Regions from separate parts of the Aureimonas sp. SA4125 genome, predicted to be linked through region 1. Evidence: riboswitches for the same ligand, from Rfam matches in the RefSeq annotation. Region 1 holds a riboswitch; the other holds the start of a gene.
The links. Region 1 has a riboswitch for S-adenosylmethionine ahead of Sa4125_RS05580 (O-succinylhomoserine sulfhydrylase). Riboswitches for the same ligand answer to the same signal wherever they lie in the genome.
Positions count from the first base shown of each region.

Region 2: linked by a shared signal. The riboswitch ahead of Sa4125_RS21560 (HNH endonuclease) and the one ahead of Sa4125_RS05580 (O-succinylhomoserine sulfhydrylase) in region 1 are both predicted to bind S-adenosylmethionine.

Region 1 covers NZ_AP025032.1:1,218,963-1,224,454, reverse strand. The annotation lists tRNA gene Sa4125_RS05600 (tRNA-Gly) at 250-324, opposite strand; gene Sa4125_RS05595 (MarR family winged helix-turn-helix transcriptional regulator) at 899-1,465, shown strand; gene Sa4125_RS05590 (helix-turn-helix transcriptional regulator) at 1,519-1,740, opposite strand; gene Sa4125_RS05585 (2'-deoxycytidine 5'-triphosphate deaminase) at 1,867-2,949, opposite strand; SAM riboswitch at 3,051-3,128, shown strand; gene Sa4125_RS05580 (O-succinylhomoserine sulfhydrylase) at 3,217-4,407, shown strand; gene Sa4125_RS05575 (CDP-alcohol phosphatidyltransferase family protein) at 4,400-5,005, opposite strand; gene apaG (Co2+/Mg2+ efflux protein ApaG) at 5,086-5,492, shown strand, end outside.
Region 2 covers NZ_AP025032.1:4,554,669-4,560,160, reverse strand. The annotation lists gene Sa4125_RS21575 (alpha/beta hydrolase) at 1-323, shown strand, start outside; gene Sa4125_RS21570 (DUF2256 domain-containing protein) at 329-487, opposite strand; gene Sa4125_RS21565 (cryptochrome/photolyase family protein) at 487-2,031, opposite strand; SAM riboswitch at 2,598-2,675, shown strand; gene Sa4125_RS21560 (HNH endonuclease) at 2,906-3,547, shown strand; tRNA gene Sa4125_RS21555 (tRNA-Gly) at 3,850-3,924, opposite strand; gene Sa4125_RS21550 (prolyl-tRNA synthetase associated domain-containing protein) at 4,206-4,742, shown strand; gene Sa4125_RS21545 (co-chaperone YbbN) at 4,774-5,492, shown strand, end outside.

The DNA.
Region 1 (5,492 bases):
TCCATCACCTGTTCGACTTGACCCGACCGCCCCGATGAGGGAGCTCTCGGGCGGCATCCCCATGTCAGCGAATCGACGTAAAACGGCGCCTTGACGGCCCGTTTTCGGGCGAGTCTCAAACGGCTGTCGTTAAAGCCGAATTTGTCTCAAATCGGCGACGCCTGCTCTCAAACCTGTTGTCGGCGAGTGGGGAAAAGCGCAGTCTTTTCAAGACCCACCTATCTCAGAGGGTCTGTCGATCCGCAACGATGGAGCGGGCGATGGGGATCGAACCCACGACATCCAGCTTGGGAAGCTGGCGTTCTACCGCTGAACTACGCCCGCGCTCCAGTCGGAATTACTAGCAAGGGGGGCAGTTGGGCGCAAGCGCGCTGCGAACAGGGGTGGGGCGACAGGGACCGTCGGCAGGCTTGAGCGTGTCCGCTCCAATGACGACGCGGCTCGGGAAATGGCGTGCCTGCGGCCGCCGTGGATCGGCGGGAAAATATCTGGTGGCAGAATCGGCTCGAAGAGAACGCCGGCGGTCTCAAGATCAGGCGGACGGCTGCGGCCGGAGCAAGGACCCCGCTTCCGGCGCGCCGAGAACACGACCAGCAGGGGATCGCGACCCTTTTCGGCCAGACGGTGAGAGCCGATCCCGGTTTCTCATCTCCGGCGCGGTTCATGACTTTCCAGCTCAGAGCCCTTGCCTGGCGTCGCCTGGCGCAACCCATCATGCCGGGTGACGGCATCGAGCCTTTGATGTATCGAGTGGTGAGACGAGTGTGCGCAGTTCGAGCTACTGGTCAGCATGTTTCTCGGCGTCGCTTGGAGCCACTGAGCTGACATATTCGTGAGTTGCCGCAAATGCTGCCGCGCCGTAGGTAGTATCATTGTTTCTCTCTACGAAATATTCGATGTGACTGACAAAATATTTGATGTGACTGACAGAAGAATCCGCCGTGACAGTTTCTCCTCAGCAGAAACCGTGTCCGAACCTGAACGCGATAATGTTGCGTCAGGCGCTTTGCTGAACGCATCCCTGAATTTTGTTTTTGCAGATATTTCTCGACTATTTAGGCAGAAAATCGAGCGGCTGATCGGCGATAAGAATCTGCAGCTGTCGCAGGGGGAAATCAGGACGCTGGCGGCGATCACCGCCACCGGGCCGCAGCGTCAGTGCGATCTTGCAGCGACTCTTGGTGTCGAGCCGATGACGATTTCCGCCGCGCTCGACCGGCTCGAGCGCCGAGGCCTCATCGCCCGACGTCCTCATCCCGTCGATCGACGCGTCAAGGTCATCGCCGAGACGGATGCCGCCCGCGATCTCTTGAAGGAAGTGGCCCCCCTCACCCAGATGGTCATCGATCAAGCGACGCGCGACCTCTGCGAATGCGAGCTGCAGCGTACGGAAGTCATTCTGAAGAAGATCCGCGCCAATCTCGAGTCCACTGACCTGTCCGGTCGTGAAGCGCCGATCCTCTAGCGTTGCCGCGTCGGATAGTGCGAAAAACGGAATTTGCCTTTTCGCCCGACCCTCTAGACGATCAGGCCCATCTTCATCGCTGCCGCGACCGATTGCTCGAGATTGGCGGCGCCGAGGCGCCGTCGCGCCAGCTCCAGGACGTCCCAGACAAGCTCGATGTCGCAGCCGATATAGCGAGCGGTATCCTCCAGCGTGTAGCCGTCCGCCACCATCTGGAGGCACGCAGCGGAATAGCGCGGAAGGATGTCGACGGGTCTTGCAAATTGATTTGTCAAATGACCGGCCCCGCGCGCGCACCAACGGCACCGCCTCATAGTGGAGCAATCACGCAGACAGTCAACTGTTGTTCGTATTCAAGACGAACAAAGCGGGCGAATCGCCGAGCCTCCGGCATGTGTTTATCAAACAAAATGCTTCGACAGTTTCAAGCCCTGCGCCTGGTAATTCGAAGAGAGGTCAAGGCCGTAGAGACGATCGGGCAGGCCCGCCATGTGCTCGTAGACGAGGCGACCGACGATCTGGCCGTGTTCGAGGATGAAGGGCACCTCATGGCTGCGCACTTCCAGCACCGCCCGGCTGCCGGTGCCGCCGGCGCTCGAATGGCCGAAGCCCGGATCGAAGAAGCCGGCATAGTGCACCCGGAACTCGCCGACCAGGGGATCGAACGGCGTCATCTCGGCGGCGTAGGCCGGCGGCACGTGGACGGCCTCGCCGGAGACGAGGATATAGAATTCGTCCGGGTCGAGCACGAGTTCGCCGGTGCCGGTCCGGTGGATCGGCTCCCAGAAGGCGGCGACGTCGTAGGCGCCGCGCCGGTCGACGTCGACGACGCCGGTATGGCGCTTGCCGCGATAGCCGACGAGGCCGTCGTCATTGCCGAGGAGATCGATCGACAGGGCGATGCCGCCATGGGCGATGTTGGGCATGGCCGCGGCGACGAGGCATTCGCGCGCGTGCAGGTCGGCCAGTTCCGCCTCGCCCAGGAGAGCGCCGCCGGAGCGGAAGCGGATCTGGCTGAGGCGCGAGCCAGGCCGGACGACGATCGGGAAGGTGCGCGGCGAGATCTCGATGTAGAGCGGGCCGGAATAGCCCTCGAAGATCTTGTCGAACTCCTGCCCGCCATCGACGATCACACGGGTGAAGATGTCGAGCCGGCCGGTCGAGGATTTCGGATTGGCGGCCGCCGTCATGCCGGCGGGCAGGTCGAGGCGCTCCATCAGCGGCACGAGATAGACGCAGCCGGTCTCGAGCACGGTGCCGGGCGTCAGGTCGATCGCGTGCAGCGAGAAGCGCTCCAGCTTTTCCGTCACGGTCCGACCCCGGCCCGGCAGGAAGCTGGCGCGCACGCGGTAGGCGGTGGAGCCCAGCCGCAGGTCGAGGCTCGCCGGCTGGATCTGGTCGGCGTCGCGCGGCCGGTCGGCGGCGATCGCGCCCATATCGAACAGCGCCGCGATGTCGCGGTCGGGCAGGATTCCGCCTGGCATTCGGCTCACTTGGCCCGTCCTTCTCTCGTACTTGCGCGGCTCGCGCGCGAAAGGCTTTAGCAGAGAGAATTGACCTCTGGCCACCGGCGGATTATCGTCGGGTCGGAATTCGTGGTGATTTGGCCGGCCGGCTTGCAGCCACGTTAAACAACTCGCTAAAGGGCCGACCCAGGACGCCATTGCTCCAGGACCGGCTGTGCGGCGACGCTCATGCCGGTCTTTTTTATGGCCGATCCCGCCAGCCGGGACGGCGGAAAGCGGGATGCCATGTTGAAGAAGAACGAACGGACGCTGCGACCGGCGACGGCCATGGTCCATGGCGGCACGGTCCGCTCCGGTTTCGGCGAGACCTCCGAGGCGCTGTTCCTGACGCAAGGGTTCGTCTATGCGAGCGCCGAGGCTGCCGAGGCGCGCTTCAAGGGCGAGGAGCCCGGCTTCATCTATTCGCGCTACGGCAATCCGACGACGCGCATGTTCGAGGAGCGGATGATGGCGCTGGAAGGCGCCGAGGACGCCCGCGCCACCGCCTCCGGCATGGCGGCGGTCGCCGCCGCGCTGCAGTGCCAGGTGAAGGCCGGCGACCATATCGTCTCCTCGCGCGCGCTGTTCGGCTCCTGCCGCTACGTCGTCGAGACCATGCTCGGGCGCGCCGGCGTCACGTCGACCTTCGTCGATGGCCGCGACCTCGCCGCCTGGCGCGCCGCGGTCCGCCCGGAGACGAAGGTTTTCTTCATGGAGACGCCGACCAACCCGACGCTCGAGATCGTCGACATCGCGGCCGTCGCCAAGATCGCGCATGAGGTCGGCGCGGTGGTCGTTGTCGACAACGTGTTCGCCACGCCGATGCAGCAGAAGCCGCTGGAACTTGGCGCCGACGTCGTCGTCTATTCCGCGACCAAGCATATCGACGGCCAGGGTCGGTGCCTCGGCGGTGTCATCCTGTCCAGCAAGGAGTGGATCGACAAGAACCTGCACGAGTACTTTCGGCACACCGGCCCGTCGCTCTCCCCCTTCAACGCCTGGACGCTGCTGAAAGGCCTGGAGACGCTGCCGCTGCGCGTCGCCTGCCAGACCAGGAACGCCGGCACCGTCGCCGACCACCTCGCCTCTTCGCCGCTCGTGGCAAAAGTGCTCTATCCCGGCCGCGCCGACCATCCGGACGCCGCGATCATCGCCAAGCAGATGACCGGCGGCTCGACCCTCGTCGCCTTCGAACTCGCCGGCGGCAAGGAAGCCGCGTTCCGCTTCTCCAACGCCCTCGAAATCGTCAAGATCTCCAACAATCTCGGCGATGCGAAAAGCCTCGTCACCCATCCCGCGACGACGACGCACAAGAACCTCGCGCCGGAAGTCCGGGCCGAGCTCGGCATTTCCGACGGCCTCCTGCGCCTGTCGCTCGGTCTCGAGGACATCGACGACCTCCTCGAGGACATCGACGGCGCCCTCGCCGCTATCTGAAGACGCGGGTGGCCAGTGCGATGCGGCTGAAGCAGGTGACGAAGCAGAGCGCGGCGAAGACATAGGCGAGGATGCCGAACCATGCGGGAAAGAGGCAGGCGAGAACGAAGACGAGAAGCGTCTCGCCCGCCTCGGCGAGGCCCGTGGTGAAGTACAGCGATTTCGGTCCGCGCGCCGCCGCGACGAGCTTGCGCTTCTCGGCCATCAGGGCGAAGGCGAGGAAGCTCGCGCCGTTGGCGTAGAAGCTCATCAGAAGAACGGTCGCCGGCAGCGCGTTCGCTGCGGGGTCGGCGACAGCGAAGCCGAGCGGGATCGCGCCGTAGAAGATGAAGTCGAGGACGATGTCGAGATAGCCGCCGAGATCGGTCGGCCGCGTCTGGCGTGCCAGGGCACCGTCGAGGCCGTCGGCAAGCCGCGAGGCGAGGATCAGGCCGAGCCCGAGACCGAAGGCGTTGAGGCCGATCGCCAGCGCCGCGCCGAGCCCGAGCACGAAGCCCGCCACCGTCACCGCGTCGGCACTGAAGCCGGCCCGGTGCAGTTGCCGCGCCAGTGCGTCGAGCGCCGGATCGAGGCGTGCCTTCACGCTTCCGTCGAGCATCCTCTTCTCCCTGCCTGCCCCAACGCGCACCGGCCGATGCTTCGCATTGACCCGAGCCCGCCCGTTGGCGATAACGGCGCATGAAAACCGATCCCCACCAGCCTCAGCCCGAAGGCGACTATACGGCGACGACGCGCCATATCACCGTTTCGGTGACGCCGGTCTATCTCGAGCATCAATCGATGCCGGAAGCCGGGCGCTGGGTCTTCGCCTACAAGGTGGCGATCGAAAACGGCAGCCGCGATACCGTCCAGTTGAGGTCGCGCTACTGGCACATCACCGACGGCAACGGCCATGTCGAGGAAGTCCGCGGCCCGGGCGTCGTCGGCGAGGAGCCGGTGCTCTCGCCCGGCGACAGCTTCAGCTACACCTCCGGCTGCCCCCTGCCGACGCCATCGGGCATCATGCGCGGGCACTATGTCATGGAGACCGCCGGCGGCCGCATCTTCGAGGTCGAGATCCCGGCATTTTCGCTCGACGCACCGGA
Region 2 (5,492 bases), 1.6 Mb from region 1:
TGATGCCGCCCGTCGACGGCACGCGCGCACGCCATGCGATCCTCGGGCGTCATCCCGGCCGGGCCGAGGCCGAAGCCTTTTCCGTCGAGCGTCTCGTCGGCGCCGACACGCCGCCGGTCTTTCTCGCGCAGTCGGCCGACGACCCCGTCGCGCCGATCGACAACAGCCTGATGATGTACAATGCGCTCGGCATCGCCGGCGTCCCGGCCGCGCTGCATGTCTTTGCGACCGGTGGCCATGGCTGGGGCATGGGGCGGGCGGGAGGGGAGCCCGCCGACTGGTCCGCCCTGTTCGCGGACTGGATGGACGGCACGACCGGCTGAGCCGTTCAGTCCTGCGGCGGCTTCGGCCGGTTGCGGCGGCAGGCGTCGGAGCAATAGCGAACCTCGTCCCAGACTTTTGCCCATTTCTTGCGCCAGCTGAAGGGCCGGTGGCAGGTGGCGCAGATCTTTTCCGGCAGGTCGGCCTTGGCGACGCGCTTGGCCATCAGAGCCGCCCTTCGCGCATCGCGAGAAGATGTGCCTTTGCCTGGTCGAGCAAAGCGGCCTGCTTGGTTTCTCCCATCCTGTCCCAGGTGGAATAGACATAGGGCATGCGGGCATTGCCGCCGAACCTCTCGCGGTGGCGGGCGAGGAAATCCCAGTAGAGCGCGTTGAAGGGGCAGGCACGCTCGCCGACGGCGACCTTTGGATCATAGGCGCAGCCGCGGCAGTAATTGCTCATTTTGTTGATGTAGTTGCCGCTCGCGGCATAGGGCTTTGACGCCAGCAGCCCGCCATCGGCGTGGAGCGCCATGCCGAGCGTGTTCGGCATCTCGACCCATTCATAGGCATCGGCATAAACAGCGAGATACCATTCGTGCACCGCGGCGGGATCGATCCCGGCGATGAGCGCGAAATTGCCGGTGATCATCAGCCGCTGGATATGATGGGAGTAGGCATGCTCGTGCGTGTGGGCGAGGACCTCGGCCATGCAGGCCATCTTCGTCTCGCCGCCCCAGTAGAACCAGGGCAGCGCTTCGCTCGCCTGCAGCGCATTGCGCGCGGCGTAGTCCGGCATGAAGCGCCAGTAGACGCCGCGGATATATTCGCGCCAGCCGAGGATCTGGCGGATGAACCCCTCGGCCGCGTTGAGGGGCACCGCGCCCGCGCGAAAAGCCGCTTCCGCCCGCTCGCAGACCTCGAGGGGATAGAGCAGGCCCGCATTGATATAGGCCGAGAGCAGCGAGTGGTTGAGAAAGGCTTCGCCCTTGACCATGGCGTCCTGGTAGTCGCCGAAGCGCGGCAGGATTTCCGTGGCGAAATGCTCGAGCTCGCGCAGCGCCTGCCGGCGCGTCACGGCGAAATGGAAGGGCTCGAGCTGGCCGTAGCCGTCCGGGAAGCGGGTTCGCACGAGATCGAGCACGTCCAGCGTGATCGCGTCCTTGGCAAAGCTCAGCCTCGGCGGCGAGGTGAGCCCCGCCTTCGGCGGCTTGCGGTTGTCGGCGTCAAAATTCCAGCGCCCGCCCGTCGGCTTGCCGTCCGGCTCCATCAGGATGGAATGCCGCCGCCGCATCTCGCGGTAGAAGAACTCCATCCGCAGCTCCTGCCGCGCCCCCGCCCAGGCATTGAACTGATCATGCGTGCACAGAAAGCGCGTGTCCGGCAGGATGTCGAGCGGCACGGGGAGGGCAAGCCGCAGCGCCTCGAACCCCTCGCTGAGACGCCATTCGCCGGGCTCCGTCACGACGACGCGGCTTGGCCCCAGCTCCTCCACGGCGCGCAAAATCTCACCGTCCAGCGACTGCGTGTTGCCGGGATCGTCCAGCTGGACATAGCGCACGGTAAAACCCGACTGACGCAATGCCTCGGCATAGTGGCGCATGGCGGAGAAGAGGAAGGCGATCTTCTTGACGTGATGGCGGACATAGCTCGCCTCGGCCATCACCTCCGCCATCAGGATGACGTCATTCTCCCGGTCGGCCGCAGCGACGACGTCGAGGCGCGCGGAAAGCTGGTCGCCGAGAATCACGCGCAGCACGGGTGGGGTCATGCGGTTCCAGTCTGGGGCGGGGGCGACGCGTCGCGCCGGGCTGGCCAGCAGATAGGTCTGGGAGAACATCCGTCAAAGCGGTGGAGAGCGCCATACTCCCGGACGCTGCTTCCTTCGAAGGGATGAGCCATTCGGCCTGGCCGCCCGACGGTGGCTGACGGACACGCGGTCAACGCAACTGGCCGTGAATCGCATGGCGCAGCGGGTTGCGTGGCACCCGCGCATCCAAGAGAGTCCGGCCCCTGTGTCGTTCCAGGGGCCGGCAACCCTTTCCGCCGTTGCGCCAACCAGATCCTCGCTTCGCTGAGGTCCGACGGTGCCACTGCCGGAAAAAAGCAGCAACCCCGGTTGTTCAATCCGGCGAGCCGGCATACCGTACGAACCACGGAGGGGACACTGCCCTCCGATGGTCGAGGACAGCGCGGCCCCGTAAGGGGTCACCAACTGACGGGCCGGGGGTACGGCGAGGGCGGACAGTTTCGAAGGCGGTTCGCCCTCTCCATCGCGTCAGTGATTCGAAGCTAGCAGAGAAAGCCGACCTGTGGCCACCGGCGGATTATCGTCACGCCATAATTCGTGGTGATTTGGCCCGTCGACTTGCAGCCACGTTAAACAACTCATTCAACGTTGCGGAGGAGATTGCCGCTGCAGGAGCGGGGTTGAAGGGTGCGCAGCAGATACATGCGCGTGCGGAATGTTGCTGTCGCCTTCGATGGACTTCAGCGAGGGTAGAGTCACAGCTGTGGATAGACCGGCAAATTGCCGCTCTTGGGAGAGCCTGCGGCTCCGAGGGCCATTCCCGAAAGCGCGCGCAAGGCTCCGGCGCCGAAGGACTGCGCTTGGCAAAACATCACACGTATGCCGTAGTGGCCAGATGACCGACTCCGCCCCCGAACGGAACTGCCTCCGCATCCCGGTTCCTGAGATTGCGGAGACTGCTCGACTGCTCGACGCGGCCGTCACGGCTCATAATCTCGGCGCGACGAAGCTGGCGGACGAACTGATCCGCCTGGCGGACATGCCGGCAATTACCGAATGGACTGAGTCCTTATGGGGTGTCGGCGGGCCAACCAGCCGGCCAGTGATCAAGGTCGACACGTCATCGTTCCTGCCGAAAGAGCGGCGGACTGCGCTGCGAATGCCGACCACAGCCGAGAAGCGGGCCCTCATCGCCAGGGACGGCTATCATTGCCGTTTCTGCGGCATTCCCGTCGTACGGGCGGAGATTCGTAGTCTCATCCGCATGTCCTACCCGTCGGCGCTCCGTTGGGGACCGAGAAATATCGACCAGCATGCCGCTTTTCAAGGGATGTGGCTGCAGTACGATCACCTGCTACCGCACGCCAGAGGCGGCACAAACGAGCTGGCCAACCTCGTTGTTAGCTGCGCACCCTGCAACAATGGTCGGGCAAACCTCACTCTTGAGGAGGTCGGCATCTCGGATCCTCGGTTGCGTGAGCCGGTGCGGTCGTTATGGGACGGGCTGCTGCGCTTTCGATCTGCGCCTTCAGTCTGATCGGGCATCCAACCCGCAGCATGACGGCATGGCACTGGTAGAGCATTCCCGCGGCCGACCGGGCGAAGATCCGATGGGCATATCTGCTGCCGACGGCGCCGTCGAATGTCGGGCGCGAGCCGGAGCCAGTCTATTGGCAGTCGTTCGGCAGCGGCGGCTGATCTTGAGGCGCGGCCGCCCGCATCACGGGAGAGCGGAGGGAGACGACTTAGCGGGTGCTTCCGCCCTGCTTCCGCAGCCTGAACAGCAAAAATGCCCGCAAAAGCGAGCTTTCATAAATCACTGCGATCTTAAAAAAAAATTGGAGCGGGCGAAGGGATTCGAACCCTCGACCCCAACCTTGGCAAGGTTGTGCTCTACCCCTGAGCTACGCCCGCCCGCTCCCGGCAGCGCTAGGCGCTGCGGATGAGCGCTGTATGCCGGAAAGCGCCGGGCATTGCAACAGGCATCCTGTGCGCTCGGTGCTGAAAAATTTCGCGGCCCTGTCGAAGGCGTTGGGCGCCCGGAGCGGGGCGGATGGTGTCGCTTCCTGGCGCGTCGCCGATGGCATCGCCTCGGCGCGCGCCGCCGTGAGCATTGCTCCGGAGCGCTGCCCGCTCTTGATCGGCGGCGGCGACACCGCTACGTCGGCGCAACGCCATTTCGGACCGGACCGCCCATGCTCTCGCGCGACGACCTCTTCGCCTTTCTCGGCCGCCAGGGCATCGCGACGACGACGGTCGAGCACCCGCCGCTCCATACCGTCGAGGAAAGCCGGGCGCTGCGGGGCGAGATCTCCGGCGGCCATACCAAGAACCTCTTCGTCAAGGACAAGAAGGGCACGGTCTTCCTGATCGTCGCCGAGGAGACGGCCGCGATCGACCTGAAGACGCTGCACAAGGTGATCGGCGCGCAGGGGCGGCTGTCCTTTGCGAGTGCCGACCAGATGCGCGCGCTGCTCGGCGTCGAGCCGGGTTCCGTCACCGCCTTCGGCCTCGTCAACGACCGCGAAAACGCGGTGAAGCTGGTGCTTGATGCCGGCCTTCTCCGGCACGATATGCTGAACTGCCATCCGCTGACGAACACGGCGACGACGACGATCGCGCGCGAGGATCTCCTGGCCTTCTTTGCGGCGACCGGGCACGCGCCGGCGGTCGTCTCGCTGGAGGCGGCGGATGCCGGCACGGCGGGCGATGCCGAAGGCGGAAATGATTGACGGGCGCAACAGCCAGGGAACGGGACGGACGATGAGCAACAACCCCTATGGTTCGAGCTACGGCACGCAGACCACCGGCCTCGGCGCTGCCGCGCCGAAGGCGCCGTCCGCGGGCGCGAATGGCAGTGGACCCCTGATCAAGGACACGACGACGGCGACCTTTGCCGTCGACGTCATTCAGGCCTCGCGCCAGCAGCCGGTGCTCGTCGACTTCTGGGCGCCGTGGTGCGGTCCGTGCAAGCAGCTGACGCCGATCCTCGAGCGCGCCGTGACGGCCGCGGAGGGCCGGGTGAAGCTCGTCAAGATGAACATCGACGACCATCCCTCGATCGCCGGCCAGCTCGGCGTGAAATCCATTCCCGCGGTGTTCGCCTTCGTCGACGGTCAGCCGGTCGACGGCTTCATGGGCGCGCTTCCCGAGAGCGAGGTGACGGCTTTCATCGCGCGTATCGGCGGCACCGGCGAGGATCCGGTCGCCGCGGCGCTGGAGGAGGCGAGGGCGCTGCTGGCGGCGGGCGATGCGGGCAATGCCGCGCAGCTCTTCGCCTCGATCCTGCAGCACGACCCGTCGATCCTCGGCGCCACGGCCGGCCTGGTCGAATGCTATCTCCTCGCCGGCGATGCGGCCTATGCGCGCACCCTCATGGACCAGGTGCCGGCGGACAAGGTTGACGACCCGGCGCTGTCTGTCGCGCGCACGAAGCTGAAGCTGATGGAGGAAATCTCCGCGCTCGGCGATCCCGTGGCGCT